DNA from 4 places in the Kitasatospora herbaricolor genome. Region 2 is predicted to be linked to each of the others. Evidence: riboswitches for the same ligand, from Rfam matches in the RefSeq annotation. Region 2 holds a riboswitch; each other region holds the start of a gene.
The links. Region 2 has a riboswitch for cyclic di-AMP ahead of J2S46_RS11940 (C40 family peptidase). Riboswitches for the same ligand answer to the same signal wherever they lie in the genome.

Region 1: linked by a shared signal. The riboswitch ahead of J2S46_RS08325 (M23 family metallopeptidase) and the one ahead of J2S46_RS11940 (C40 family peptidase) in region 2 are both predicted to bind cyclic di-AMP.
Region 3: linked by a shared signal. The riboswitch ahead of J2S46_RS22570 (M23 family metallopeptidase) and the one ahead of J2S46_RS11940 (C40 family peptidase) in region 2 are both predicted to bind cyclic di-AMP.
Region 4: linked by a shared signal. The riboswitch ahead of J2S46_RS09095 (transglycosylase family protein) and the one ahead of J2S46_RS11940 (C40 family peptidase) in region 2 are both predicted to bind cyclic di-AMP.

Annotation. Positions count from the first base shown of each region.
Region 1 covers NZ_JAUSVA010000002.1:1,820,203-1,827,448, reverse strand. Annotated here, with positions in the region: gene purB (adenylosuccinate lyase) at 1-1,144, shown strand, start outside; gene J2S46_RS08330 (MFS transporter) at 1,161-2,693, opposite strand; cyclic di-AMP (ydaO/yuaA leader) riboswitch at 3,024-3,174, shown strand; gene J2S46_RS08325 (M23 family metallopeptidase) at 3,178-4,242, shown strand; gene J2S46_RS08320 (MDR family MFS transporter) at 4,384-6,429, opposite strand; gene J2S46_RS08315 (RidA family protein) at 6,612-7,037, opposite strand; gene J2S46_RS08310 (IclR family transcriptional regulator) at 7,167-7,246, opposite strand, start outside.
Region 2 covers NZ_JAUSVA010000002.1:2,657,412-2,664,657, reverse strand. Annotated here, with positions in the region: gene J2S46_RS11960 (rhomboid family intramembrane serine protease) at 59-874, opposite strand; gene J2S46_RS11955 (hypothetical protein) at 1,078-1,335, shown strand; gene J2S46_RS11950 (NYN domain-containing protein) at 1,527-3,065, shown strand; gene J2S46_RS11945 (C40 family peptidase) at 3,432-4,466, shown strand; cyclic di-AMP (ydaO/yuaA leader) riboswitch at 4,994-5,158, shown strand; gene J2S46_RS11940 (C40 family peptidase) at 5,220-6,287, shown strand; gene J2S46_RS11935 (C40 family peptidase) at 6,532-7,246, shown strand, end outside.
Region 3 covers NZ_JAUSVA010000002.1:5,070,392-5,077,637, forward strand. Annotated here, with positions in the region: gene J2S46_RS22545 (sensor histidine kinase) at 1-319, opposite strand, end outside; gene J2S46_RS22550 (SpoIIE family protein phosphatase) at 485-2,758, opposite strand; gene J2S46_RS22555 (TetR/AcrR family transcriptional regulator) at 3,062-3,631, opposite strand; gene J2S46_RS22560 (alpha/beta fold hydrolase) at 3,720-4,574, opposite strand; gene J2S46_RS22565 (YiaA/YiaB family inner membrane protein) at 4,767-5,057, opposite strand; cyclic di-AMP (ydaO/yuaA leader) riboswitch at 5,290-5,452, shown strand; gene J2S46_RS22570 (M23 family metallopeptidase) at 5,465-6,322, shown strand; gene J2S46_RS22575 (hypothetical protein) at 6,414-7,246, opposite strand, start outside.
Region 4 covers NZ_JAUSVA010000002.1:2,008,546-2,015,791, forward strand. Annotated here, with positions in the region: gene J2S46_RS09090 (sirohydrochlorin chelatase) at 1-490, shown strand, start outside; cyclic di-AMP (ydaO/yuaA leader) riboswitch at 1,677-1,835, shown strand; gene J2S46_RS09095 (transglycosylase family protein) at 1,839-3,101, shown strand; gene J2S46_RS09100 (hypothetical protein) at 3,401-3,601, shown strand; gene J2S46_RS09105 (LacI family DNA-binding transcriptional regulator) at 3,726-4,754, opposite strand; gene J2S46_RS09110 (glycoside hydrolase family 13 protein) at 4,780-6,501, opposite strand; gene J2S46_RS09115 (sugar ABC transporter permease) at 6,593-7,246, opposite strand, start outside.

The DNA.
Region 1 (7,246 bases), 840 kb from region 2:
CAAGGGCATGACCTCTCGGGACCTCACCGAGAACGTCGAGCAGCTCCAGATCCACCAGTCCCTGCAGCACGTCCGCGACCGTACGGTGGCGGTGCTGGTGCGCCTGGGCCGGCTCGCCGCGCAGTACTCCGAGCTGGTCATGGCCGGCCGCTCGCACAACGTGGCCGCGCAGGCGACCACCCTCGGCAAGCGGTTCGCCACCGTGGCCGACGAACTCCTGGTGGCGTTCAACCGCCTGGAGGAGCTGATCGCCCGGTACCCGCTGCGCGGGATCAAGGGCCCGGTCGGCACCGCCCAGGACATGCTGGACCTGCTGGGCGGGGGCAGCGAGGGCACCGCCAAGCTGGCCGAGCTGGAGCAGCGGGTGGCGGGCCACCTCGGCTTCGACCACGTGCTGACCAGCGTCGGCCAGGTCTACCCGCGCTCGCTGGACTTCGAGGTGCTCTCCGCCCTGGTGCAGCTGTCCGCCGCGCCGTCCAGCCTGGCCAAGACCATCCGCCTGATGGCCGGCCACGAGCTGGTCACCGAGGGCTTCAAGGAGGGCCAGGTCGGCTCCTCCGCGATGCCGCACAAGATGAACACCCGCTCCTGCGAGCGCGTCAACGGCCTGGCCGTCATCCTGCGCGGGTACGCCTCGATGACCGCCGAGCTCGGCGGCGACCAGTGGAACGAGGGCGACGTCTCCTGCTCGGTGGTGCGCCGGGTCGCGCTGCCGGACGCCTTCTTCGCCTTCGACGGCCTGCTGGAGACCTTCCTGACCGTCCTCGACGAGTTCGGCGCCTTCCCGGCCGTGATCGAGGCCGAGCTGGACCGCTACCTGCCGTTCCTCGCCACCACCAAGGTGCTGATGGGCGCGGTGCGCGCGGGCGTCGGCCGGGAGACCGGGCACGAGGTCATCAAGGAGCACGCCGTCGCGTCCGCGCTGGCGATGCGGGCCGGCGCCCGGGAGAACGAGCTGCTGGACCGGCTGGCCGCCGACGAGCGGATGCCGCTCGGCCGCGCCGAGCTGGACGCGCTGCTCGCCGACCGGATCTCCTTCACCGGTGCGGCCGGGGCGCAGGTCGCCGAGGTCGTCCGCCGGATCGAGGCGGTCGCGGCCGCCCACCCGGAGGCCGCCAAGTACGCGCCCGGTGACATTCTCTGACCTGTCGTCAGTTTTCTCAGGGCCCTGTCGCGTTCCCCGCGGCAGGGCCCCGAGGCGTTCCGGGGCGCTCGTGCCCCGGATCGATCGGCGGTCCGCAGGCGCCGCAGGACCAGGCCGCGTCCGGCTCGGCGACCGGGTGGTCCTCGGGGGCCAGCACGTTGCCGCGGACGGTGGCCAGCGCGAGCAGGCCGCCGGTGACCAGCAGTCCGGCGCAGATCAGCATCGAGGTCCGGAAGGCCGCGTCCACCGAGTCCGGCACCTGGTAGGCGTCGCCGCTCAGCCCGGACAGCGCGGGCAGCGCCGCGACCGCGAGCAGGCCGGCCGCCCGGGCCGCCGCGTTGTTGACGCCGCTGGCGATCCCGGCCCGGCGCACCTCCACCGCGGCCAGCACCGTCGCGGTGAGCGGCGCCACCAGCAGGACCATCCCGCAGCCCATCACGGTGGTGGCCGGCAGCACCTCCGTCCAGTAGGAGGCGTCCGGGCCGATCCGCAGCATCAGCAGCACGCCCGTCGCGCAGATCAGCGGCCCGAGGAACAGCGGCAGCCGGGGGCCGATCCGCTTGCCGAGCCGACCGGCCCGGGCGGACAGCGCCAGCATCAGCACTGTGATCGGCAGCAGGGCGAGCCCGGAGGTCAGCGGGGTGAAGCCGGAGACCGTCTGGAGCTGCACCACCAGCAGGAAGAACACGCCGCTGAAGGCCGCGTACACGCAGAGGGTGACCAGGTTCACCGCGGTGAACAGGCGTGAGGAGAACAGCTCCAGCGGCAGCATCGGGGACGCGGTGCGCCGTTCGACGGCGATGAACACCGCGCCGAGCAGCAGCCCGGCGGCGCCGGAGAGCCAGACCGCGGGGGAGAGCCCTTCGCCGGCGGCCGTCAGCGCGTAGGTCACCCCGCCGAGGGCGAGCGCGGCCAGCACCGCCCCCGCGATGTCGAAGCTGCCGGTGGCGCTCTCGTCCCGGCTCTCCGGTACGTGCCGCAGCGAGACGGCGAGCACCACGGCGGCCAACGGCACGTTCAGCAGGAAGATCCAGCGCCAGCCCGGGCCGTCCACCAGCCAGCCGCCCAGGAAGGGGCCGACCGCCGCGGCGACCCCGCCGAGGCCGGACCAGAGGCCGACCGCCGCCGAGCGGTCGTCGGGCCGGAAGGTCGCCTGCAGCATCGCCAGGGATCCGGGGGTGAGCAGCGCGCCGCCGATGCCCTGCAGGGCGCGGGCCGCGATCAGCACCCCGACGTTCGGGGCGGCCGCGCAGACGGCGGAGGCGACGGCGAACCAGCAGACGCCGATCAGGAAGACCCGGCGCCGGCCGTACCGGTCGCCGAGCGCCCCGCCGAGCAGGATCAGCCCGGCCAGGGTGAGCAGATAGGCGTTCAGAGTCCATTGCAGGGCGGCCAAGGAGGCGCCGAGGTCCTCGCCGATCCGCGGCAGGGCGACGTTGACGACGGTGCCGTCCAGCATGGCCATGCTGGAGCCGAGCACCGTGGCCAGCACCACCCAGCGCCCCTGCGGGGTGCCGATCCTGAGTGCGCCGGCGGCGTCGGTTTCCACGGCTCGATCCTGCGCCCGGGGGGCCTACGTGACAAGGGTCACCGGCGGCGCGTCCGGGTGGTGGCTGAGCGTGTGCGGTGGTGGACGCAGGGCCGAGAATGTCGGCGCAGGGGGGTCGGACGGTCGCTCAGCGCGATTGGATTGTGCACGTACTGCACAGTCGATCATTCGGAGAGTCACTGAATTCCCTGGGATTTTTGTGAATTTCCGGAGGTGAATGTGATCGACATTGATTAACCCGGGCCGATGGGCTTTGCTTCAGCGACCGCCCGGCCAATGTCCGGGTGGGCCCGCCGGGTGGAACGCCTAGTCCTGCCGCTGCCCGGGGGCTTCGAACGAACTCTGTACGGCAGGAGTGGGGGACCCACAGGTAAGTCGCCGTCCCGTCAGCCGGGACGGCTTGGGGTGAAGCCGCGCTTGCGGCCGGGCAACTCCAGCCCGAACCCGACAGCTCACCTCGCAGGCGTCGGAGAGGAAATACCCCATGCCCGCACAGGCAAAGCACCGTCGTAACCGTCTGCCCCGTCTCGCCCGGATCGGCATCGCCACCGGTGTGACCGGCGCGGTTCTCGCCCTTCCCCTGGTGACCGCCGTCAGCGCCTCGGCGCACGAGGTCCCGGCCGCCAAGTCGCAGTCCACCACCTGGACCGGTGCCACCAGCGCCGACGCCGTGGCCGTCAAGGCCGCCGCCGTCGAGACCGCCCCCGCCGCGGCCCCGGCCGCCGCGCCGGCCGCCGCCGTCGACGAGACCTACAAGGTGGTCGGCGGTGACACCCTGTCGAAGATCGCCGCGGCGAAGAACGTCGACGGCGGGTGGCACGCGCTGTACGAGACCAACCGCTCGGTCGTCGGCGCCAACCCGAACCTGATCTACCCGGGTCAGCAGCTCGTGGTCGGCAAGGCCGCCGCCCAGGCGCCCGCCGCCGCCCCGGCCCCGAAGACCTCCTCCGACTCCGCGCCGGCCAAGAAGGCCACCCCGGCCCCGAAGGTCACTCAGGCCCCGAAGGCCACTCAGGCGCCCAAGGTCGCCGAGGCCCCGAAGGCCACTCAGGCCCCGAAGCCGGTCGAGGCTCCCAAGCCCGCCGCCACCACCGCGCCGAAGCCGGCCGTCACCCCGGCCCCGGCCGCGGCCGCCAGCACCTCCGGCTACACCGCGCCGATCGCCGGCGCCCGCCTCGGCACCGCCTACGGCGTGGCCGGCTCCATGTGGTCCAGCGGCCACCACACCGGTGCCGACTTCGTCGCCGCCACCGGCACCCCGCTGAAGGCCGTCGCGGCCGGCACCGTCGTCAAGGCGGGCCCGGGCGGCGCCTACGGCAACGAGGTCGAGATCAAGCTGGCGGACGGCAAGTACGCCCAGTACGCCCACCTCTCCTCGATCGGCGTCAAGGTCGGCCAGACCGTGACCGTCGGCCAGCAGATCGGTCTCTCCGGCGCGACCGGCAACGTGACCGGCCCGCACCTGCACTTCGAGATCCGCACCGGCTCGGAGTACGGCTCGGACATCGACCCGATCGCCTACCTCCGTGCGCACGGCGTCAGCATCTGACACCGGGTACGAACCCTCGCGGCCTGATGCGCCGCGGTAGTTGAACACCGGCCGGGCCGGCAGCGAACGCTCATCGCTGCGGGCCCGGCCAGTTCGCGTTTCCTCGGGGGGGGGGGATTTCCGGCGGCACCTTTCCTCCGGTCAGGCCGGCACGCTCTCCCGGTGCACCTGGTCGTCCTCGTACAGTCTGGTCGCGATGGCCTCGACCGCGCGGTCGAGCCGGGCCCGGTCGGCGGGGTCGGTGACGTCCCAGTCGTCCAGGTGCCGGTCGATCCAGTGTCGCCAGGCCTCGGCGAGGCGCTCGACCTCGCGCTCGCCCCGGGGGGTGAGCGCCAGCACCCCGTGCTCGCTCTCGGCGAGGCCCGCGCGCAGGGTCCGCTCGGCCGCGGGCCGGACGACCTCCTCCGGCATGTGGTGCGCGGTCGCGATGGCCAGCAGGGTGGCTCCGCCCTGGAGCTTGGTGCGCCAGTAGATCTGACCGAGCATCCAGGCCTGGTCCGGGCCGACCGTGCTGCCCGAGTCGGCCAGCAGCCGGCGCCCGATCTCCGGCCGTCCCTTGGCCTTGCGCAGCAGGTTGGCGAGCGCCCGCTCCAGCTGCCGGTCGGCGTCCCCGCTGTCCGGTGCGCCGAAGGCCTCGCCCATGTCGGAGGCGCCGGCCCGGGCGCTGTCCCGCAGCGGCACCTCCTTCAGGAACCAGGCCACCACGAAGCCCACCAGGGCGACCGGCACCACCCACTGGAAGACGTAGTTGATGGTGTCGGCGTAGGCCTGGACGAACGGCTGGGCCACGTCGGCGGGCAGCTCCCGCAGCGCCTGCGGGCTCTGCACCGCGGCCGGCGGCACGCCGGGGGACTGCGCGAAGGCCTCCTCCAGGTTGGGGCCCAGCTGGTTGGTGAAGAGGGTGCCGAACACCGCCGTGCCGAAGGAGCTGCCGAGCGTCCGGAAGAAGGTGACGCCGGAGGTCGCGGTGCCCAGCTCGTGGTACGGGACGGTGTTCTGGACGGCGATGGTCAGCACCTGCATGGCCAGACCGATGCCGAGCCCCAGGACGAACATGTACAGGGACTCCAGCCAGACGCCGGTGTCCGGACCCATCGTCGACATCAGGTACAGGCCCAGCGCCATCACGGCGGTGCCGAGGATCGGGAAGATCCGGTAGCGGCCGGTGCGGCTCACCACCACGCCCGAGAGCACCGACATGCCGAGCAGGCCCACCACCATCGGCAGGGTGCGCACCCCCGAGCCGGTGGCCGAGACGCCGTCGACGAACTGCAGGTACGTCGGCAGGTAGGTCATCGCGCCGAGCATCGCGAACCCGACGATGAAGCTGAGCACCGAGCAGACCGTGAAGACCGAGTTGCGGAAGAGGTGCATCGGCAGCATCGGCTCCGGGGCCCGCAGTTCCACCAGGACGAAGGCCACCAGCAGCAGCACCGAGCCGGTGAACAGCCCGATGATCACGGGCGAGCTCCAGGCGTACTCGTTGCCGCCCCACTCCAGGCCGAGCACCAGGCCGCTGGCGCCGAGCGCGATCAGCACGATGCCGAGGTAGTCGATGACCGGGCGGACGGCGGCGCGGACCGAGGGGATCGTCCGGGCGGCCATCACGATCATCACCGCGGCGATCGGGATGTTGACGTAGAAGCACCAGCGCCAGGAGGCGTGGTCGGTGAACAGCCCGCCCAGGGTCGGGCCGACCACCGTGGTGACGCCGAAGACGGCACCCAGCGCGCCCTGGTACTTCCCGCGTTCGCGCAGCGGGATGACGTCCGCGATCAGCGCCATCGCGGTGACCATCAGCCCGCCGCCGCCCACGCCCTGCACCGCCCGGCCGATGATCAGCACCGCCATGCCGTTGGCCGCGCCGGAGACCACCGAGCCCGCGATGAAGATCACCGCGCTCACCTGGAAGACGATCTTGCGGCCGAACAGGTCGCCGAACTTGCCGACCAGCACCGTGGCGACGGTCTCGGCCAGCAGGTAGGCCGTCACCACCCAGGCCATGTGACCGCCGCCGCCGAGGTCCGCCACGATGGTGGGCAGCGCGGTGGAGACGATGGTCTGGTCGAGGGCGGCCATCAGCATGCCGAGCACGATGGTCAGGAAGACGACGTTCGTCTGGCGCCGGCTCAGCGAGGGTGGAGAGGGCGGCGCGGGCACGGCCTCGGTCACGGTGGTGTCGGACATGGCCGGGCCTCCTGGGCGGGGAGCAGGTCAACCCAGCTTTGGCGCGGTGCGGCGGGCCCGCCACCGGAGCGGGCGTCCGGGTGGCCGGCGGCGCCACCGGCCGGGACGGGCGGGGCGGCGGGCGCGGCGCGGCCCCGGACGGTCCTGCCGTCCGGGGCCCGGCCGCGGCGTCCCGCCGTCCGTCAGCCGATCACGGCCTGGGCGTCGATCTCCACCAGCATCGGCTCCTGCGGCAGCTCGCAGAAGATCGTCGTGCGGCAGGGCTTCACGCCGCCCGGCTTGATGTTCTCGTCGATGAACTCGGCGTACACCTCGTTCATCAGCGCGAAGTCGGAGCGCTTGGTGAGGTAGACGCGGAACATCACCACGTCCTCGACGGTCGCGCCGCCGGCCTCGACGATGGCCTTGACGTTCTCCAGCGTCCGCCGGGTCTGCGCCTTCACGTCGCCGGGGAAGAGGTACTCGGCGGTCGCCGGGTCCTGCGGGCCCTGGCCGGACACCTGGAGGATCGGGCCCTTGCGGACGCCCTGGGAGAACATCCAGGCCGGGGCGGGGGCGCCGTCGGTACGGATCTCGACCTTGTCGCTCATGGTGGGGTGCTCGCTCATCTTCGGGGGGTTCCTCGGTCGGTCGGGGCTGGTGCGGCGCCGGGTCGTGCGGGCGGCGCGGCGCGGACGGGTGTGGGTGGGGGGGCGGCCGGTTGGCCGGGTGAGGCTGGTCGGTCGGGTGAGGCCGGGTCAGGCGGTGCCCGGCGGCAGCCCGCAGTCGGCGGAGACCGCCCGGGCCGTGGCCAGCAGCTGGGGCAGCAGTTCCAGCA
Region 2 (7,246 bases):
GGCGTCAGTCCGCCCGCGCGGGCCGGCGGGCACCGCCCCGGGCCCGGCGGCCGTCGGCTCAGCCGGCCCGGTGCGGGCCGGGGCGCCGGGGCGCGTGCGCACGGGCGGCCCAGGTGAGGAGGAAGCCGGCGCTGAAGCCGATCACGTGCACCAGGTACGCCACGCTGCCCGGGCCCGGCGGCTGCCCGCCGCCGTCCAGGCCGGTGGACCGCACCGACCACCACTGCAGCGCGAACCAGAGGCCCAGCACCAGCCAGGCGGGGAAGCGCAGCGGCAGGAAGAGCAGGAGCGGCACCAGCGTGGTCACCCGGGCCTTCGGGTACAGCCGCAGGTAGCCGCCGAGCACCGCCGCGATCGCCCCCGAGGCACCGATCAGGACCCGGTCCGAGCCCGCCGAGTGCGCCTGAGCCAGCGCGTAGCCGTAGGTGGCGAGGGTGCCCACCGCCAGGTAGAAGACCAGGAAGCGGACCCGCCCGAGGCGCTCCTCCACGCCGGCACCGAAGACGTAGAGGAAGAGCATGTTGCCGAGCAGGTGCAGCCAGCCGGCGTGCAGGAACAGCGAGCTGAGCACCGACAGCGCCGGTGACTTGCCCGGGGTTGGCCCCACCTCGCAGCCCGGCGGCTGGACGATCCGCCCGGCCGCCAGCGGGCGGTGCTCCAGCAGCTCGGCCGGCACCGCCCCCCAGCGCTGTTCGAAGCGCTGCTCGGCGCAGACCCGGGCCTGCCCGGTGCCGTAGACCGGGTTGAGGCCCGCCGCCGGGCCGAGCAGGAACACCAGGGTGTTGAGGGCGATCAGGGCGTAGGTGACCACCGGCGCGGGGACGGCCGCACGCCCGTCCCGCGCGCCGGTGTGGTCGAGGACCGGGATCGCCATGCCGGGGAGCATTCCTCGCGGGCGCGGCGGTGACACCGCGCTGTACTGCGAGTGGGTGACCGGGGCCGCTCCGGACCGGTGGCGGGCGAAGACGGCCCAGGCAATAGGCTTGGGGCGGGCATTCCCCGCCTCCCGCCGCCGACGCCGGGCCCCGGGGGGAGCGCCTCCCGCCCAGACCAGGGAACCGCCGAGAGGACCCCCCGATGACCGTCCCCGCCCTGACCGCTGAGACCCGCTGGCGCTGCACGCTGTGCGGCAACCTGACCCGCTTCGACGTGACCCGCACCGCGAAGGTGGTCGAGTACCTGCACTTCGACCTGGCGGGCGACTCCAAGGTCGAGGAGACCGAGGTGCTGGCCGAGACCGTCGAGTCGGTGCGCTGCCGCTGGTGCAACGCGGTGGACCAGGTCGAGCTGGTGGACCGTCCGGGCGCCGAGGCCGAGGCAGCCGACCAGGCCTGACCGGGAGGCCGGGGCCGGTCACCCGGCCCCGGGCCCGCCGCCGCCCCGCCCACCGCCGGCCCCGGGCCCCGCACCCGGGCCCCGGCGGGCCGTGCACCCCTCAGCCGCGGGAGTGTGGCGTGGCGCGGGGTGGGGCACCGTACAGGGACAATTGCAGAGAGCGGTGAGTTTCAGGGCAGCGGCAGCCGGCCGTGAGCACTCCGCAGAACAGGATCGGAGCCGAGGACGTGGTGGACGCAGCGAGGGAGCCCGCCGGACCGCAGGGGCAGCAGCCCGCTGTGGACGCCCGGCCCCCGGACGCGGTCGAGGCCGTCCCGGCCGGTGCTGAGACCACGGACGGGGACAGCGCCCCGGACGCCGGTGCCGGGCGGGCCGAGGACGGAACGCCCGCCGGCGAGGGCGACGCCGACGAGCGGACGGGCGAGCAGCTCGACCGCCCGCTGCCCGAGGGCGTCCGCCGCCGGGTGGTCGGGATCGCGGCCGACGCCCTGGGCGGCCTGCCGGTCGCCGAACTGCCGCTCTCGCTGCGCCAGTACGCCAAGTTCACGCCGGCCCGGCGGGCCAAGTACGCGGCCACCGCGCTGGCCGCCGCGCTGGAGTCGGAGCCCGCGTTCCGGGTGCGGATAGCGGACCGGTTGCGGCTGGGCCAGCCCGACCTGGTGAAGGCGCTGGAGGCCGGCACCGTGCCCGGCGCCGCCGACCCGATGGACGTCGCCACCGCCGCCTACCTGCTGCGCCCGCACGGCTGGGCCCGGCTGGTCGAGCAGGCCGGGGAGCTCGCCGAGCGGGCCGGCGCCGAGGGCGCGGCCGCCGAGTCGGCCCGGCTGGCCGAGAAGCTGCAGGCGGAGCTGGCCGAGCTGCGGGCCGCCGCCCGCAACGACCTGGAGCGCCAGCGCGCCGAGTCGGAGAGCGTGCGCAAGGAGGCGGAGTCGCTGCGCAAGAAGGTGCGCTCGCTGGAGAGCGACACCCGGCGGGCGCAGGCCGAGACCCGCAAGCTGGCCGCCGAGCTGGAGGCGCTGCGCGCCGCGTCGACCGCCGAGCGCAGCGCCGCCGACGGCGAGGCCCGGCGGCTGAAGCACCGGATCTCCGAGCTGGAGACGGCGGTCGAGCACGGCCGGCGCTCGGCCCGCGAGGGGCGCAGTGTGGAGGACATGCGGCTGCGGCTGCTGCTCGACACCGTCCTGCAGTCGGCGCAGGGGTTGCAGCGGGAGCTGGCGCTGCCGGTCGCCCGGATCCATCCGGCCGACCTGGTGGAGGCGGTGGAGCCGGCCTCCGCCTCGCCGCACGACGTGGCCCGCCGGGCGCTCGCCGAGGACGATCCGGCGCTGCTGGACCAGCTGCTGGCGATCCCGCAGGTCCATCTGGTGGTGGACGGCTACAACGTCACCAAGACCGGCTATCCCTCGTTGCCGCTGGAGCAGCAGCGGATCCGGCTGCTCGGGGGGCTGGCGATGCTCGCCCAGCGCACCCAGGCGGAGGTCACCTGCGTCTTCGACGGCCAGGACCTCGACGTCCCGGTGATCATGGCGCCGCCGCGCGGGGTCCGGGTGCGCTTCAGCCGGACGGGGGAGACGGCGGACGAGCTGATCCGCCGGCTGGTGCGGGCCGAGCCGCAGGGGCGGCCGGTGGTGGTGGTCTCCACCGACAAGGAGGTCGCGGACGGCGTGCGCAACGCCGGCGCGCGCCCCGTGGCGTCGGTCCTGCTGCTCAACCGGCTGGGCCGGGCCTGAGCCGGCCGGCCTGCTGCCCTGCTGCCCTGCTGCCCTGCCGCTTGCCGCTTGCCGCCTGCCGCCTGCCGCCTGCCGCCCTCCCGCGCTGTCCGCGATCAGTGCGGCAGGCGCGACCGGGGCAGCGCGGAGGGCTCCGGGCGGCGCGCGGGCCGGCCCGCGCGCCGGGTGTGGGTCGGCCTGCCTTGACAGCTGGTCAGGGCCTGGACGGCGGGAGTGTGTGGATCAGGTGAATTTCCGGCCGAGGCTCCACGTTGGTGGCCCGGCGGGAGTGGCGGAATGCGCTGATCTTCACTAGGGTCTGGCGTCAAACCTATTTTCCGGATACTCACTCGTTCGGGTGAGCCCGCAGGAAGAAGGAGCCGGTCCTTGGCCTCCCACCGCCGTCCGAAGCAGCCGAGCCGCGCGCGGGTGACCGTGCTCACCGCTGCCGCCGCGACCGCGGTCGCCCTGTCCGCCCAGATGAGCGCGCACGCCGCGCCCACCACGCCCTCCAAGAAGGAGGACGTGAAGGCGCAGATCGACAAGCTCAACGAGGAGCAGGAACAGGCCGCCGAGCGCTACAACGGCGCCAAGGAGCGGGCCGACCAGCTCCGCAAGCAGGCCGACCAGCTCCAGGACCAGGTGGCCCGGGGCCAGGACCAGATGACCCACCTTCAGGCGGGCCTGGCCGAGGTGGCGGGCGAGCAGTACCGCACCGGCGGCATCGACCCGTCCGTCCAGCTGATGCTCGCCTCGGACCCGTCCGGCTACCTCCAGCAGGCGACCAGCGTCCAGCAGGCGACCTCCAGCCAGGCCGAGGCGCTCAAGGGCCTGCAGGACCAGCAGCGCCGCCTCGACCAGCAGAAGATTGAGGCCGCGGCCATCCTGTCCTCGCTGGACGAGACCACCAAGGACCTGAACCAGGCCAAGGCGGACGTCAACCAGAAGCTGAAGGAGGCGCAGGCGCTGCTGAACACGCTCAGCGCCGCCGACCGCGCCTCGGTGGTCCAGGGCGACGGCCGCGCCTCGCGCGACTCCGTCCGCGTCGACCTCGGCACTCTGCCGCAGGCCGCCGGCTACGCCGGTGTCGCCGTGGCCAAGGCGATGAGCAAGCAGGGCGCCCCCTACGTCTGGGGCGCCACCGGGCCGAGCACCTTCGACTGCTCGGGCCTGATGGTGTGGGCGTACGGCCAGGCCGGTGTCTCGCTGCCGCGCACCTCGCAGTCCCAGGGCAACGTCGGCGTGCGGGTGCCCTCGCTGGCCGAGGCCCAGCCGGGCGACCTGGTCGTCTACGGCTCGGACCGCCACCACGTCGGGATGTACATCGGCAACGGGCTGGTGGTGCACGCGCCGCACACCGGCGACGTGGTCAAGGTGATGAAGGCCGACGCCATGCCGATCAACACGATCCGCCGGGTCTGACGCACCGCGAGGCGCGGGCCGGGCGCGGTTCGCGCCCGGCCCCCTCGCCGTCCGGGCCGGCCGGCCCGGACCCCGGGAGCGGGGTGCGCCTGACGCGTCCGGGCGCGGCGAGCGTCGGACCGCCGGGGCGGGCGGTGCCGGAGGGAACCCGGGGGCGGGTGAGAACCTGCCGGGGTAGCGACAACGGGCCCATTTCGGACATTTGTTGATTGTTCGCCATCTCCGACATGCCCGGGCGCCCCGAAATCCTCCTGTGATCTGGGACACGCCCCCCGAGGGCCTCTGGCGACCACATGATGAAAAACCATCAGCCCAGGGTGGACGGACGATCACATCTGGTCACAATCACAATCGAACTTGGGTGGAGTTCCAACTTTTTTCCTACAACGATTTGAACGGATCACGGTTTCGTTACTAGGGTCGTGCCTCGAACCACCGCACAGTCGATCACCCAGCCTGGGTGGCGGCGGGGGTTACCGCCGAGTCCGAGAAGCAGCACGGGCAGTCAACTGCCCGACGGGGAAGTCCCTACGGGGACGCTGTGGAACGGAGCCGGGGAACCACGTTCCTCGGGGTGAATCGGCGCCAGGTCGGCCGGTCGTCGTGAGACGCCGGGCCGGTGAGGCGTCGTAGGGCATCTCTTCCAGCCCGAACCCGTCAGCTCACCCGGTAGGCGGACGTAGGAAGAAGGAGCCCGCCTTCGTGGCGTCCCATCGTCGTCCCAAGCCCGCCGGTCGTGCCCGCGTATCGATCATGACCGCTGCTGCCGCCGCCGCCGTGGCCCTGTCCGCCCAGGCCGGCGCCCACGCCGACCCGGTGCAGACCAAGGACCAGGTCAAGGAGCAGGTCGACCAGCTCAACGAGCAGGCCGAGGTCGCCACCGAGGCCTACAACGGTGCGCAGGCCAAGCAGCAGGAACTGCAGAAGCAGGTCGGCGAGATCCAGGACCGGGTGGCGCGCCAGCAGGCCCAGGTGACCGACCTTCAGGGCGGCCTCGCCGAGATCGCGGCGGAGCAGTACCGCAACGGCGGCATCTCGCCGACCGTCCAGCTGATGCTCTCCACCAGCCCGGACAACTTCCTCAGCCAGGCCGGTTCCGTCAACCAGGCCGGCGATTCGCAGAGCAACGCCCTCAAGGAGCTCCAGGCCCAGCAGCGCAAGCTGGACCAGGACAAGTCCGAGGCGCAGAGCAAGCTCGCCGAGCTGGACACCACCACCCAGCAGCTCAAGGCCAGCAAGGACGAGGTCCAGGGCAAGCTCGCCAAGGCGCAGCAGCTGCTCAACACGCTGACCGAGCAGGAGCGTGAGGCGCTGAAGGCCGCCGAGGCCAAGGCCGCCGCGGACGCCAAGGCGAAGGCGGACGCCGCCAAGGCGCAGACCGATCGCGCCTCCCGCGACACCGCCCGCAGCCCGCTCAGCAGCGGCTCCACCGCGGCCGCCACCCCGGCGCCCTCGAACGTCCCGGCCAGCGGCCGGGCCGCCGCCGCCATCGCCGCGGCGGAGAGCAAGCTCGGTGCCCCGTACGTCTACGGCGCCACCGGCCCGAACTCCTTCGACTGCTCGGGCTTCACCGGCTGGGCCTACGCCCAGGCCAACGTGTCGCTGCCGCGCACCTCGCAGGCGCAGGCCTCGGCCGGCAAGCGGATCGGCACCAACATCGCCGACGCGCAGCCCGGCGACCTCATCATCTACTACGGCGGCATGTCCCACGTGGGCCTCTACGTGGGCGGCGGCCAGATCATCCACGCCCCGCACACGGGTGCGAACGTCCGCTACGAGTCCGCGACCGTGATGCCGATCTCGGCCATCGTCCGGATCTGACGCGGCCCGCGCCGCAGCTTCGCCGGCTCCTTCCGCAGGCCCGGCCCCCGGTTCGTCCGGGGGCCGGGCCTGCGGCGTTCCGGCCGCCCGAGCTGATGTCCGATTGGGGGTCAAATATTCGGGTTGGGAGGGGTTTGGACTCGGCCGCGAGGACTCGCTAACGTCTGCCCCCGGACCTCCGCTCGGACGGTCGCCCACTCCGGGCGGCGGCGGTGGCCCGGCCGCAGGAATGGAGCCGCGCCGCATGGCGATGCACCGCCGTCACCCACTGCCAGGTGTGCACACGCTCGTCCGCGCGCTGGTGCTCACCGCCGCCGCCGGCACCGCGCTGGGTGTGGCGGCCGGCGGCAGCGCCTTCGCCGCTCCCGGCGCGCCTGACGGCCCGCCGGACCGCACGGACGTCAAGGCCCAGGTCGACCAGATCTACGACGAGGCCGAGCAGGCCTCCGAGAAGTACAACGCGGCCCTGGAGCACCAGCGCCGGCTGCAGGGCGAGACCGGCGCCCTCCAGCAGCAGGTGGCGGTCGGCCAGGACGAGCTCAACCGGCTGCACGGCGAGCTCGCCACCGTCGCCGGGGCCCAGTACCGGGCCGGCGGGATCGCCCCGACCGCCCAGCTGATGCTCGCCTCCGACCCCGAGGGCTACCTGTCCCGGGCCCGCAGCCTGGACCAGGTCGCCGAGCGGCAGAGCGAGACCCTGCGCGAGGTGGCCGAGCGCCAGCGACGGCTGGACCAGCGCCGTAGCGAGGCCACCGCCAAGCTCGCCGAACTGGAGGAGGCCCGGCACGCCCTGGCGGACAGCAAGGAGCAGATCCAGCAGCGCCTGACCAAGGCCCAGCGGCTGCTGAACAGCCTCGGCGTGACCGGCCGGGCCCGGCTGGCCGCCCAGGACGCCCGGGACGCCGAGCAGCGTGCCACCCGCGGTACCGACCGGCTCGACCTCGGCACCGCCCCGCCCG
Region 3 (7,246 bases), 2.4 Mb from region 2:
GCAGTTCGGGGTCGTGGTGGGTGCGTTCCATCTCGTCCAGCAGGGCCTGCTGGTCGTGGGCCATCACCAGGATCCGCCGGGCGACGCTGAGGAAGGCCCGCTGGGTGGAGGAGTTGAGTTCCTGCTCGCGCTGCACGGCGGCGGCCTCGCCGCCGCGGTGCTCGCGTTCGTCGGTCAGCTGCCGGCGCAGCTCGTCGAGTTCGTGCTGCTGCGCGGTGAGCCGGCGACGCTGGGTGCGGGTCACCGCCCGGTACCGCGCGACGGCGAGCAGCGAGAGGGCGGCCAGCACGCCGATCGCGGTCGCGCACCACTGAGTCATCGTCACGCGGCGAAGTCTAGGGCGGCGATCATACGACGATGTGAACAGATCCCCGGTCAACTGTGCGAACCGGCCGGGCCGGTCGCTCCGGCCGGCCGCCGACGTGCCGCCCGGCCTGCGGATCCGCCCGCCCGGGCCGCCCCGCCGGGGCCCCGTCCCAGTGGGTCAGGCGCCGGTCGAGGCCGTCCGGTGCAGCAGCAGCAGGGCCACGTCGTCCGGGCGGGAGCGACGCTCGGTCACGTTGAGGGTCAGCAGGTCGGCGAGCCGCTCCAGCTCCGGGCCCACCGCCCCCCGGACCGGTCCGGTCCTGGCGGCCCAGAGCTCCAGCCCGCCGAGCATCCGGTGCACCGACTCGTCGTAGTCCTCCTCGCGGTCCTCGACCAGGCCGTCCGTGTAGACCAGCAGCGATTCGCCGACGGCGAGGTTGTCCACGGTCAGCCGGTACGGCGCGCCCGGGTCCACCCCGAGCGGCGGACCGCCGGGCAGGTCCAGCTCGACGGCCTTCGCGCCGGTGATCCGGACCGGCGCCGGGTGCCCCGCGCGGGCCGCGCTCAGCGTGCCGTCGGCCGGGTCGAGGGTGAGGTAGAGGCAGGTCGCGAAGAGCTCGGTGTCCAGCTCGGCGAGCAGCCGGCTGGTCCTGGCCAGGGTCGCGGCCGGGTCGTGGCCGTCGGTGGCGTAGGCGCGCAGGCCGCTGCGCAGCTGGCCCATCACGGCGGTGGCCTCGGCGTTGTGGCCCTGGACGTCCCCGATCACCAGCCCGACCTTGCCGTCCGGCAGCCGGATCAGGTCGTACCAGTCGCCGCCGATCTGCATGCCCTCGGTGCTGGGCAGGTAGCGGGCGGCGGCGGTGATGCCGGGGATGGCCGGCAGGGTCCGGGGCAGCATCGCGCGCTGCAGCTCGGTGGCCCGGTGGTGGTGGGTGTCGTACAGCCGGGCGCGCTCCAGGGACTGCGCGAGGATCCCGGCGAAGGCCGAGTACAGGGTGCGGTCGTCGCGGCTGAAGGCGCGTTCGGTGGCGAAGGTGATCAGGCAGGAGCCGACCTGTCGCCCGGAGGCGATCAGCGGCAGCACCGCCCAGGAGGGCGGGGTCAGCGGGCCGCCGGCGCCGTCCCGGGTGCCGCCGCCGCGGCCGGGCTCGCTGAACAGCGGGGTGGAGCGGGCCAGCGAGTGCTGCATGACGCCCTCGGAGAGGTCGGCCAGCCGGTTCAGCTCGGTGCGCCGCGGGCCGCCGTACACGGTGTGCGAGACGGGCAGCAGCCGGCCCTCGTCGACCAGGTCGAGGACCAGGCTGGCGGCGCCGAGCGCCGGGCCGGCCACGTCGGTGACGGCGGTGGTGACGTCCCGGACGGTGATCGCGCGGGAGAGGGTGCGGGTCAGCGCGAGCAGCAGCGCGGAGCGGGCGCCGACCGCTGGGGATTCCGGGCCGGCGTCGGGCGGCCGGTCCTCGGGGGCGCCGGTGCGGTCGCGGTCGACCAGCAGTCCGGCTATCCGGACCGGCCGGCCGTGGATGTCGAGCATCACCTCGCCGCTCTCCCGGATCCGGGTGACGCCGCCGCCGCGGCGCAGCACCCGGTAGGCGAGCCGGTAGGGGCCGCCGCCGGCCAGCGCGTCGGCGAGGCCGGCCTGGACGTCGGGCAGGTCCTCGGGGTGGACGATCCGGGACAGGTCGGGGGCCTCGGCGGACCGGTTCCCGGGCGGCGGCGGAAGGCCGACCACCCGGTAGGCCTGGGCGTCCCAGAAGGTCTCGCCGGTGACCAGGTCCCGTTCGAAGGCGCCGGCGCCGGCCGCGTGGACGGCGAGCGAGAGCAGCGGGTGGGCCAGCGGCGCGGGGTCGCCGCCGGCGGGGTCGTGGGTGCGGACGCCCTTGGGCGCGCGGGTGCTCGCGTGCACGTGGTCGAGCAGGTGGGAGAGCCGGTGGGCGCAGGCCTCGCCGATCGTCTCCAGCACGTCCAGGTCGCGGCGCGGGACGGTGCCGCGGTGGGCCAGGGCGAGGGCGAGGACGCCGATCGGCCGTTCGTCGACGATCATCGGCAGGGTGACCAGGGCGACCATCCCGGTGCCCATGCCGGAGTTGCGGTTGGGGTAGTCGATGCTGGTGCGTTCGGGGCTGAGCAGGTAGGGGCGGCGCAGCCGCAGCGCCATCGCGGCGGGCAGGTCGCCGGCCGGGTCGACGGTGCCGTAGCGCTCGTGGGCCCACTCCGGCAGGCCGTGCGAGGCGGTCAGCCGGAGCATTCCGGCGGAGTCGAGCAGGTAGATCGCGTTGCCCTCGCCGGTGATCCAGGCGGGGCCCTCGGCCAGGATGGTGCCGAGCAGTTCCGCGGCGCCGGAGCAGTTCAGCAATAACCGCACGCAGCGCATCGGGCTGCGGGCGACGGGGCCGGTGAGCGGGCTGCGGCTCTCGTCCTCGGAGGGGGGGAGCCACGGGGAGGTCAGGTCCATCGGGCTACCCGGCCTTTCCGTTCCGCAGGGGGGTGACGCCGTTAGGGCGAACGTAATTTCTTCATCCTATTTGCTGAACTCGCGAAAGGGGGTCCAAGACGCCGGACCATGACCAGCGGCCACCGGCACCGGCGGCCGGCACGGCTGCCTTCCCCGGGGGCCGACGGCCGGCACCGACCGCCTGTGTGATCGGTCCGGTGACAGAGTCCGTTTGCTTCCGTTCGGGTGCCTGATGGCGCCGTCGGCGCGGCGAACGGGGCCCGGGGGGTGGCGGTCGGCTCCCGGGGGCGTCCGCGCGGGTGGTCAGGCGGCCGGCCAGGCCCGCAGCCCGCTGGTGAGGACCCCGATCAGCCGGTCCTGGGTGACGGCCAGGTCCTCGGAGCGCTGGAAGGAGCCGGCGATCGACAGCGAGGCGAAGCCGTGCGCGACCGAGCGCACGGTACGGGCCGCGTGGATCACCTCGGGGCCCTGCAGCCCGTAGTCGCGCAGCACGGCGACCAGCACCTCGACCAGCTCGGCGGCGGCCCTGGTCAGCTCGTCGTCGGGCTGCGGGGCCTGCGGCAGGGCGTTGTAGCGGTTGGGGTGCTCGACGGCGTACGCGTGGTAGCCGCGCAGCACCGCCTCCACCGCGTCGTCCCCGCCGCGGCCGACCGCCGACTTGGCCAGCCGGGTGGCCAGTTCCTCGGTCACCCGGACGGCGATCAGCCGGCGCAGCTCGGTCAGGCCGCCGGGGACGTGCTTGTACAGGGACGGCGTGGCGACCCCGGCCCGGGCGGCGACGGCGGCCAGGGTGAGGGCTTCCGGGCCCTGGTCGTCGATCAGGCCGAGCGCGTGGGCGACGACGGCGTCCGGGGTCAGTCCGGCGCGTGGCATGGGGGCCTCCAGTGGGGTGGTGCGGCACCGGGGGTGCGGTGCGGTGGGGGGAAGGCGGCCCGCGCGCGGTGGCCGGGCGCGGGGCGGCTCAGCCCTGGGTGTCGGCGGTGCTGGGCCGGGACTCGGTGAGCGAGGCCAGGAAGGGCACCAGTGCGTCGGCGGTGGCCTGCGGGAACTCCGCCATCGGGTAGTGGCCGGCGCCCTCGATCATCACCTTGCGGGCGTTCAGCGCGGCGGCCTGGCGGTCGGCGACCACCTCGGGCTTGGGGAAGTCGGGGTCCTTGCTGCCCATCACGACCAGCGCGGGGCAGGTCACCGCGGCCGACCAGCCGACCGGCGCGGAGTCGCCGCGGACGTAGCCGCGGGTGGCGGTCTTCCGCCCCGGGGTGCGCAGCGAGGCGACCAGCTCGGCGCGGTACTCGGCGAAGTCGGCCGGCTTGGCGGTGGGGAAGGCCAGCTTCTGGTACATGCCCCAGAAGGCGGGGAACTGGATCACGGCCGTGCCGAGCACCTTGACCAGGCCGCGCTGGAAGGCGGTCGGCGGCAGGTTCTCGACGAAGGCGTCCAGCAGGGCGATCCCGGCGACCCGGTCGGGGGCGTCCCCGGCGACCTTGACCACGCTGGCGCCGGTGTAGGAGCTGCCGACCAGGACGGCGCGCTCGATCCCGAGGTGGTCCAGCAGGGCCAGGGCGTCCTGGGCGATGGCGGCGGGGGTGTAGTCGTCCCACTCGATCGAGGACTCGCCGAAGCCGCGGATGTCCATGGTGATCACCCGGTGGCCGGCCCCGGCCAGCAGCGGGTGCAGGTGGCGGTAGGCGGAGCGGGAGTCGAGCATGCCGGGGATCAGGAGGACCGGTGCGCCGCTGCCGTGCTCGGTGTCGTCGAAGGCGATCCGCCCGCCGGGGACGTCGAGGTAACGGGTCGCGAGAGGAGTGGTGGACATCGCGGGCCTCCTTGGCCTGTGGGCCGTGCCGTCGGCGAGATGCCGATAGCCATAAAGCTAAGGCTAATAGCCTTAGCTGTCAAGGAGGCTTCCGGTGTCCGTCCCGCCCGGCCCGCGGCCGGCCGCCGCCGGCCGCGCCGGGCCCGTCCCGCCGCCGGGGTGCGGCGCTCCCCGCGCCGGTCCGGCCGGGCGTCAGATGCCCTCCACCTTGAAGGGGTCGTGCTCGGCCAGCAGCTTCTCCAGTCGGGCCTGGTCGACCCGGGTGACGATCTCGGTGCTCTCCTGGCGGTCGCGGATCACCTTGGCCAGGGTGAACGAGGAGGTCACCGTGTACAGCAGGCCGATGCCCAGGAAGGCCCTGGTCCATGCGCCTACCGGCAGGTAGGCGATGCCGACGGCCAGGGCGCCGCCGGAGATCGCGAAGGACAGCACGGCCTGGACGTAGTACGCCGCCGTGGTACGTGACTGCATCGAGGTGCTCATGCGGCCAGGATGGCCAAGCGTCATGTCGCGCACATGAGTACGGGTACTCAGATTCAGGTGCGGTTTGTTGACGCCTGTTCACGATCCGTAGTGCCGCCGGACGGTAACCATGCCAAATCGCCCATTCCGCCCCATGAAAATGTTGACTCTCCCGCCTGGACGGCTTGGAATCAGGGGCTCCTAGGATTAACGTTTGATAACGCAGCGCGGTCGGAAACGCCGTGACCACGGCACCGTGCGCTCGCCTAATCCCGCACGGCCTGCTCCCCGGAGCAGGTCAGGGAGCCGGGGAACCACCGTTCCTTGGGGTGAATCGGCCAGGCCCAGGCCCGGCCGTAGGAGACCTTCCTGCTCCGAACCCGTCAGCTAACCCGGTAGGCGCGAAGGAAGGAAAGGAGCGCGCCTCCGTGGCGTCGTCGCACTCTCCGGCACACCCGTCCGGTTCCACCGGCACCCAGCTGCTCGACCACCCCTGGCCGCCCGCCTACGGCGGCGCGTACGGCGAGGGCCCGGACGAGACCGCGCCGCCGCAGCCGGCCGACAGCAACCGGCACCGGATGCCCCGTCAGACCCGCGGGACCGGCCCCCTGCTCGGCGTCACCGCCGTGGCCGCCACCCTCGGCGCCACCGGATTCGCCTCCGCGACCCCCGCGGCCGCGCCCGCCGTGGTCTCGCCGGACGAGACCACCGTGCTCTCCGCCGACCCCGGCCTGGCCCTTGCCGCCCGCATCCAGCAGCAGGCCGACAGCCAGCGCACCGCCGCCGAGGAGGGCGCCCGCCTGCAGGCCGCCAAGGAGGCCGAGGTCAAGCGCGCCGCCCAGCAGGAGGAGGCCCGCAAGGCCGCCGAGGCCGCCGAGAAGGCCAAGCTCGCCGCGATCCAGCTGCCGGTGCGCGACTACTTCCTCTCCGCCCACTACGGGCAGAGCGCCTCGTACTGGTCGCACCTGCACACCGGCCTCGACTTTGCCGCCTCCACCGGCACCCCGGTGTACTCGGTCGGCTCCGGAACCATCACCTCGGCCGGCTGGTCCGGCTCGTACGGCTACCGGATCATCCAGACCCTGCCCGACGGCACCGAGATCTGGTACTGCCACCTCTCCTCGATCATCAAGGCCTCCGGCAAGGTCGTGCCCGGCCAGCAGATCGGCAAGGTCGGCGCCACCGGCAACGTGACGGGCCCGCACCTGCACCTGGAGGTCCGCCCGGACGGCGGCGCCCCCGTCGACCCGGAGAGCTGGCTGGAGCAGCGCGGCCTCACCCCCTGACGGGCAGCGACGCCGGCCTCGCCCCCTGCCGGGCGGCGCCGAGCCCTGACGGACCGTCCCGGTCCCGGCCGACGCCGGGACCGGCGGGCCGTCACTGCCCCGGGCGGTCCGCCTCCGGCTCCTCGGCCGGCCCCTCGCCGGCCCACTGCTCCTCGCCGGTCCACTCCTCCCCCGCGGCCCACTGGTCCTCCGCGGCCCACTGGTCCTGGCCGTCCGCGCCGTCCTCGCCCGCGGGATCCTGCGGCAGCTGCGCCAGGTAGGCCTCGATCTCCTCCGGTCCCGGCTCCGGCGCCAGATCGGGGTACTCCTCCACCAGCAGCCGGGGCAGCCCCGGCACCGTCCACTCGCCGAACAGCCGCATCGCCTCCACGGCCGCCGCCGCCTCGAAGGACTCGAAGTCCCCGGCGAGCTCCCGCGGCATCGGCCGGCCCAGCGCGTTCAGCTCGGCCAGGTTCCGGTAGCTGCGCTCCATCAGCCCGTTCTCCAGCAGCATCCGGGCGCCGTCGGTGGCCATCCCGACCGACATCAGCCGGGTGGGGCCCCAGCCGCCGTCGCCGTCCACCCGGTCCAGCGCGCCGGCGTCCTCCAGCCCCTCGTACGCCGCGAGCCGCTCCTCCGGCGCCAGCTCGCGGAACGCGTCCAGCCAGGCCCGGACCGCCGCCGGGTCGTCCGGCGGCACGCCGTCCGCGCGCAGCAGCAGGGTGTACAGCCGGGGCCAGGTCACCAGGTCCGCGCGGCGCAGCAGGCCGGCCGCCACCTCGCCCTGCCACTCGGCCTCGGCCAGCAGCCGCTCCTGGCGCTTGGCGTTCAGGCGCTTCGCCGCCCGCTGATGGTCGGTCAGCAGCCGCATCGCCGCGCCGTACGCCAGCGGGTCCTCGCCGGGCGCCGGCTGCACGTACAGGTAGAGCCGCTCGTACAGCAGGT
Region 4 (7,246 bases), 650 kb from region 2:
CCCGCACCCGCTGCTGGCCGAGGCCGTCCACGTACGGCTGTCCGAGGCGGGGCTGGCCCGCGCCGACCGCGCCCGACTCTTCGCCATCGCCACCGCGGCCGACGGCGTGGTGCTCACCACCGTCGGCGGCGAGGACGCGGCGGCGGCCGCCGGCATCACCGGTGTGCTGCTCGCCGCCCGGCTCGCCGTGCCCGTCGTCTCCGCCGCGCTGGACGTGCCCGGCTCGGTGGCCGCGGCCGTCGAGCACCTGCGCGCCACCGGCTCGCAGCGGCCCGCGCTGGCACCCCTGGTGATCGGCCCGGAGGCCGACCCCGAGCTGCTCGCCACCGCCGCGGAGGAGACCGGCTGCCCCAGCGCGGCCCCGCTCGGCGCGTACCCGACGGTCGGCCAGCTCGTCGCCTCCACCTACCTCTCCGCCCTTGAGGTCGCCCTGGCCGCGCTGGAGCAGGCCCAGGAGCAGGAGCCGGAGCACGAGCAGGCCGCGGAGTGACCGCCACGCCGTGAGAACGACCCGCAGGGGCCCCGGATTCGTCCGGGGCCCCTGCGGCGTTCCCGGAGCTTCGGGGCGTCCGGCGCACGGTGCCGGGCGGGCGGTAACGAGAGGACGCCGGGGGCCGGGACGGGGACGAGGTCGAGGTCAGGGACGAGGTCGGGGAGGGCCCGACGGGGGCGACCGGGAGCGGCTCGCCGACGGACCGCCGGCGCGGCGGGGTGCCCCGCGACGTCCCGGCGCCGGCACCGGCGGAACGCCCCGGCGGCAGGTGGCCGCCCGGGGGGCGGCCGCTGATGCCGCTTCGGAAGCTGACTCCCCTTCGACCGTGTTCCGCGGTGCGGCAGCAAGGCCCGGCAGGCGCCCCGGCCGGTGACGGTGGCTCCGCCGCGAATCCGGCGGCTCGGCCGACCTCATGACAAGGGGACGGTTCCGAGTGCCCCGATGCACCGGGGAACGGTGACGGCACGTCCGGGGCAGGGCGACGGCCGCCGGAGGGCAGACCGCCCCGGTGCCATCCGCACGGACGCGGAAGACGGGTGACCCGACGCCTCCCGCTCGACGCCCTGCCCTCGCGTGCCGGCGCCGGGCCGGCGCAGGGCCGGCCGGGGTCAGGGCTGCCGTGACCTGGGCTCAGCTTGCGACAGGCGTGGGACTTTTAGGCGCTATGCACCTTTTACTGTCATTTGCCGCCAAATGACCAGGCGGCTCCCCGGCCCGCCGTCGCGGCCGCCGCACCCCTCCCCCTGAGCCAACACATCGGCACGTCGGGGGATACACACCGCCTTGAGGGCAAATGCCCGAATACGAAGAAATGTCGCTTTCCATCCCGGACCGTCGCCTTGTACCAGATTGCACCCCGGGGACTTCGGCGCCGGAGGCGGCTCTCCGCCCTCCGGTTGCGGGCTCCCGGCAGTCGTGGTTCCGTGCCCTCCGCACCTCCCGGAGAGGTCGCCGACCGGCCTGCTGAAGGACAGGCAGAACGCTCCGACAGCACGGGATTTACCCGAAACCGGGCATTTTCGATCATGCCGACCCCTGGGACGGAAGGGCTTCAAGGGTCATGTGATGAGCATCACAGATGTTTGCAGTTTGAACTTAACTCTGCTTAACGTGCTCCCCGTTCGTGGTCACACGGACCCAGTTCATCCGCAACGCCGAGGCCTGCCGTCGGATGCGCTGGCAGCGCGAATTCGCACCACGGCAGGCGCGGGGGACCCAGGTAAGTCGCCCCGGACCGGTCCACGACCGGTTCAGGGGCTAGGGGTGAAGCCGTGCTCAGCACGGCCGGGCAACTCCAGCCCGAATCCGACAGCTCACCTCGCAGGCGTGGGAGAGGAACATCTTCATGCTGCCCACCAACGGCACCCGTCTGTCCAGCCGCACCGCCCGCCGCGTGATCGCCGCCGTTGGCGTGGCAGGCGTCGGTCTCACCATCCCCTGCCTCACCTCCGGTGTCGCGAGCGCGGCCTCCGTCGCCACCTGGGACAAGGTCGCCCAGTGCGAGAGCAGCGGCAACTGGAGCATCAACACCGGCAACGGCTTCTACGGCGGCCTCCAGTTCACCAACAGCACCTGGGCCGAGTTCGGCGGCACCGCGTACGCCCCGCGCGCCGACCTCGCCACCAAGGACCAGCAGATCGCCACCGCCGAGAAGGTCCTCGCGGTGCAGGGCCCCGGCGCCTGGCCGGTCTGCTCGGTCCAGGCCGGCCTGACCAAGGGCGGCACCCCCGCCGCCGTGGACACCGCCGCCCCGGCCGCCGCCAAGCCCGCCGCGCCGGCCCCCGCCGCCCCGGCGAAGCCCGCCGCGCCGGCCGCGCAGGCCCCCGCCCAGAGCACCAGCCCCAAGGGTGACTCGGCCGGTTCCTGGAGCAGCGACAAGTCCTGGTCGCACCAGGGCCAGTGGTCCAAGGACGACCGCCGCACCTACACCGTGCTGGCCGGTGACTGGCTGTCCGCCATCGCCGACAAGAACCACGTCCAGGGTGGCTGGGAGCGTCTCTACGAGCTCAACAAGTCCGTCCTGACCGAGGGCCCCGACTCCATCTACCCGGGCCAGCACCTGGCCCTGGGCGGCGGCGACGCGAGCGCCACCAAGTCCTCGGACAGCTCGGAATCCGGCAAGAAGTTCGACTGGTTCAACCGGTCCGACTCGGCCACCGCCACCAAGACCACCTCGGCCAAGCCGGCCGCCGCCGAAGCCGCCGCCCCGGCCGCCGAGACCGCCGCCGCCCCGGCCCCCGCCGCCTCCGGCAGCATGGCCGCCGCGGTCTCCTTCGCGCAGTCGAAGGTCGGCCAGGCGTACATCTACGGCGGCACCGGCAACGGTGGCTGGGACTGCTCCGGCCTGACCCAGGCGGCCTTCCGCGCCGCCGGGATCTCCATCCCGCGCGTGGCCGCCGACCAGGCCGCCGCCAGCACCCACGTCTCGCTGGACAGCCTGCAGCCGGGCGACCTGCTGTTCTGGTCCAACAACGGCAGCGACTCGGGCGTCTACCACGTGGCGATCTACACCGGCAACGGCAGCTACGTCGAGGCCGCCAACCCGAGCGCCGGTGTCCGCACCGAGACCATCGCCAACTGGGCGCCGGACTTCGCCGGCCGGATCTGATCCGGATCCGTTTCGCCCTCATTGCACCGAACCGTCCGATCTGATCCGTCAAGGCCCCGTTCGAGCCGAGATGGACGAGTGTGACCGGACGGTGCGGGACGGCGGCTGACGCCGTCGCACCACCGCCGCCGCCCCGGGAGAGTCTGGTCGCTCCCCCGGGGCGGCGGCGTGCCCGGCGACGGGGTACGCGGAAACGGCGCAGGGGCGGCCGAGGGGCGGCACGGGGACCGTTCCCGGGTCATGGCCAAACCCCACGCCCAGCGGGCATGCTGGCCCTCCGTACCCGAGGAGGAGCCGCCATGGCCAGGATCACCGTCTCGCTCGAATCGGATCTCGCGATCGAGGTGATGTTGCTCGCCGGCACCAGCAGCCCGCAGGACGCGGTGGAGCTGATCGTCCGTGACTACCTGGCCCGCGGGCACCGGACCGAGGCCCGGACCGGGGACGCCGCCGACGGGCGCCGGGTCACCCCGGACCGGCCCACCGCCCAGGAGGGCTGAGCGGGTCCTGCGAGCGGCGGACAGCAGCAGGGCCCCGACACGTCCTGGACGGGACGTCTCGGGGCCCTGCTGTCGTTCGGGTCGGGCCGCGCCACCACCGGTCGTGGTCGACGGCCGGTCGTGCTCAGTCGCCGCGGTTGGGCCTGGCACCGGTCGAGCCGCGCATCACCAGCTCCGGCTGGAACATGAACTCGCCGCGCTGGGCGGCGTTCCCGCCGACCTCCTCCAGCAGCGCGTCGACGGCCGCGGTGGCCATCGCCTCGACCGGCTGGCGGATGGTGGTGAGCGGCGGCTCCGTGAAGGCGATCAGCGGCGAGTCGTCGAAGCCGACCACCGAGATGTCCTGCGGCACGGCCAGGCCGCGCTGGCGCACGGCCCGGATCGCGCCGAGCGCCATCATGTCGCTGCCGCAGACGATCGCGGTGCACCCCTTGTCGAGCAGCGCGCCGGCCGCCGCGTGGCCGCCCTCCACGCTGAACAGCGTGTGGTGGACCAGGCCCTCGGCCTCCTCGCGGGTCACCCCGAGCAGGTCCGTTATGGCCGCGGTGAAGCCCTCGATCTTGCGCAGCACCGGGACGAACCGGCGCTGGCCGACGGCCAGACCGATCCGCTCGTGGCCGAGCTCCACCAGGTGCTGGACGGCCATCCACATGGCGGCCCGGTCGTCCGGCGAGATGAACGGCGCGGCGATCTTCTCGCTGTAGCCGTTGATCAGCACGAACGGCACCTGCCGGCCGATGAGCTTGGCGTACCGGTCGTGGTCCGCCGTGGAGTCCGCGTGCAGGCCGGAGACGAAGACGATGCCGGCCACGCCGCGCTCGACCAGCATCTCCACCAGTTCGTCCTCGGTGGAGCCGCCCGGGGTCTGGGTGCAGAGCACCGGGGTGAACCCGTGGCGGCTGAGCACCTGCTCGATCACCTGGGCGAGCGCGGGGAAGATGGGATTGCTCAGCTCGGGGGTGATCAGCCCGATCAGCCCCGCACTGCGCTGGCGCAGCCGGGTGGGCCGCTCGTAGCCGAGCACGTCGAGCGCCGCCAGCACGGTCTGCCGCGTGGTGGCGGAGACGCCCGCCTTGCCGTTGAGGACGCGGCTGACGGTCGCTTCGCTGACCCCCGCCTGCGCCGCGATGTCCGAGAGTCGCGCCGTAGTCACGATCCCAGAGCCTATTGCAACCACGTCACACCGCCCACCAAATGGTGCTGTCCGGCGCCAGAACGGTCTCTCCGTCCAGCACGACAGCCTCGGCCGAGGAGAGCAGGATACGGCCCGGGGCCGCGATCCGGACCGGCTCGGGGCCCGTGTTCGCGGTGCAGACGAAGGAACCGGACTCGCTGTCGCGGCGGAAGGCCAGCGCGCCCACGGGCGCGTCCAGCCAGGTCACCTCGGTGCCGGCGCCGAGCGCGGGGTGCTCCCGGCGGACGGCGAGGGCGCTGCGGTAGAGCTCCAGGGTGGAGGTGGGGTCGCCGGTCTGCGCCTCGACGCTGAGCCCGGCCCACTCGGCGGGCTGCGGCAGCCAGCTGGGGCCGCCGGCGTCCGGGCCGAAGCCGTACGGCGCCTCGGTGCCGGACCACGGGATCGGGACCCGGCAGCCGTCGCGGAAGCCGTCCTGGCCGGCCTGGCGGAAGAACGACGGGTCCTGGCGGACCTCGTCGGGCAGGTCGGTGACGTCCGGCAGGCCGAGCTCCTCGCCCTGGTAGAGGTAGGCGGAGCCGGGCAGGGCGAGCATCAGCAGGCTGGCGGCGCGGGCGCGGCGCAGGCCCAGCTCCCGGTCGCCGGCGGTGCGGATCTGGGTGCCGCCGGGCGGGTTGGCGAAGCGGGTGGCGTGCCGGGTGACGTCGTGGTTGGAGAGCACCCAGGTGGCCGGGGCGTCGACCGGGCGCATCGCGTCCAGCGAGACGTCGATGACCTCGCGCAGCGCGGCGGCGTCCCAGTGGGTGCCGAGGTACTGGAAGTTGAAGGCCTGGTGCAGCTCGTCGGGGCGCACGTAGTTGGCGGTGCGCTGGACGGTCGGGGTCCAGGCCTCGGCGACGCCGATCCGCTCGCCCGGGTACTCGTCCAGGATCTTGCGCCAGACGCGGTAGATGTCGTGCACGCCGTCCTGGTCGAAGAACGGCATCACGTCGTTGCCGAGCAGCTTGAGCTGGTCGTGCGAGCCGAGGTCGGGCAGGCCGGCGGCCTTCACCATGCCGTGCGCGACGTCGATCCGGAACCCGTCGACGCCCATGTCCAGCCAGAACCGCAGGATCGAGCGGAACTCGTCGGCGACGGCCTCGTTCTCCCAGTTGAAGTCGGGCTGCTCCGGGGCGAACAGGTGCAGGTACCAGTCGCCGGGGGTGCCGTCGGGGTTCTCGGTGCGGGTCCAGGCCGGGCCGCCGAAGATGGACTCCCAGTCGTTCGGCGGGAGTTCGCCGTTCTCGCCCTTGCCGGGACGGAAGTGGTAGCGCTCGCGCAGCGCGGAGGCGGGGCCCTCGCGCAGGGCGCGCTGGAACCACTCGTGGGCGTCCGAGGAGTGGTTGGGCACCAGGTCGACGATGATCCGCAGGCCCAGCCCGTGGGCGTCCCGGATCAGGCCGTCGGCGTCCAGCAGGGTGCCGAACATCGGGTCGACGGCGCGGTAGTCGGCGACGTCGTAGCCGGCGTCGGCCTGCGGCGAGGCGTAGAAGGGGGACAGCCAGACGGCGTCCACGCCGAGGTCCTTCAGGTACGGCAGCCGGCTGCGGATACCGGGGAGGTCGCCCATGCCGTCGCCGTTGGAGTCGGCGAAACTGCGCGGGTACACCTGGTAGATGACCGCTTCCCGCCACCAGCCTCTGGACCGGCCGGCGTTGTCGGCGGCCACGGTGGTGGCAGCGGGGACGGCGGCGGCGGGCCGGGAGGTGTCGGCCAGGTTCTGGGTCATGGACAGTCATCCCTTGGGGACTAGGTGTCGAACCGGCCGCCGGGGTGAGGCGGCCGGTGCGCGGCGACAGGCGGTGACGAGAGGAGGGGGCTCAGGACTTCGAGGCACCGGCGGTCAGGCCGGTGACGAGGTGACGCTGGACCAGGTAGAAGAGCAGGGAGGACGGGATCGCGATCAGCACGGCCGTCGCGGCCATCAGGTTCCACTGCGCGTCGTGCTCGCTGACGAAGGTCTGCAGGCCGACGGCCAGCGTGTACTTGTCGGAGCTGAGCATGAAGGTGGAGGCGAAGGCGACCTCGGCCCAGGCGGTGAGGAAGGAGTAGAACGCGGCCACCGCCAGGCCCGGCCGGGCGAGCGGCAGGACGAGCCGCCAGAAGGTTCCGAACGGGTTCAGCCCGTCGACCCGCCCGGCCTCGTCGATCTCGACCGGGATGGTGTCGAAGTAGCCCTTCAGCAGCCAGGCGCAGTACGGGACGGTGGTGGTCGAGTAGACCAGGATCAGACCGAGGTAGCTGTCCAGCAGGCCGAGGGTGGAGAGGATCGTGTACATCGGCACGATCAGCACCGCGATCGGGAACATCTGGGTGACCAGCAGCGACCACATCAGCGGCCGGTGGCCGGGGAAGCGCATCCGGGAGACCGCGTAGCCGGTGGTGGCGGCGATCAGCACGCCCACCACGGTGGTGACGCCGGAGACCAGCGCCGCGTTGCCGAACCAGGTGAAGAAGTCGGTGTCGAAGAGCAC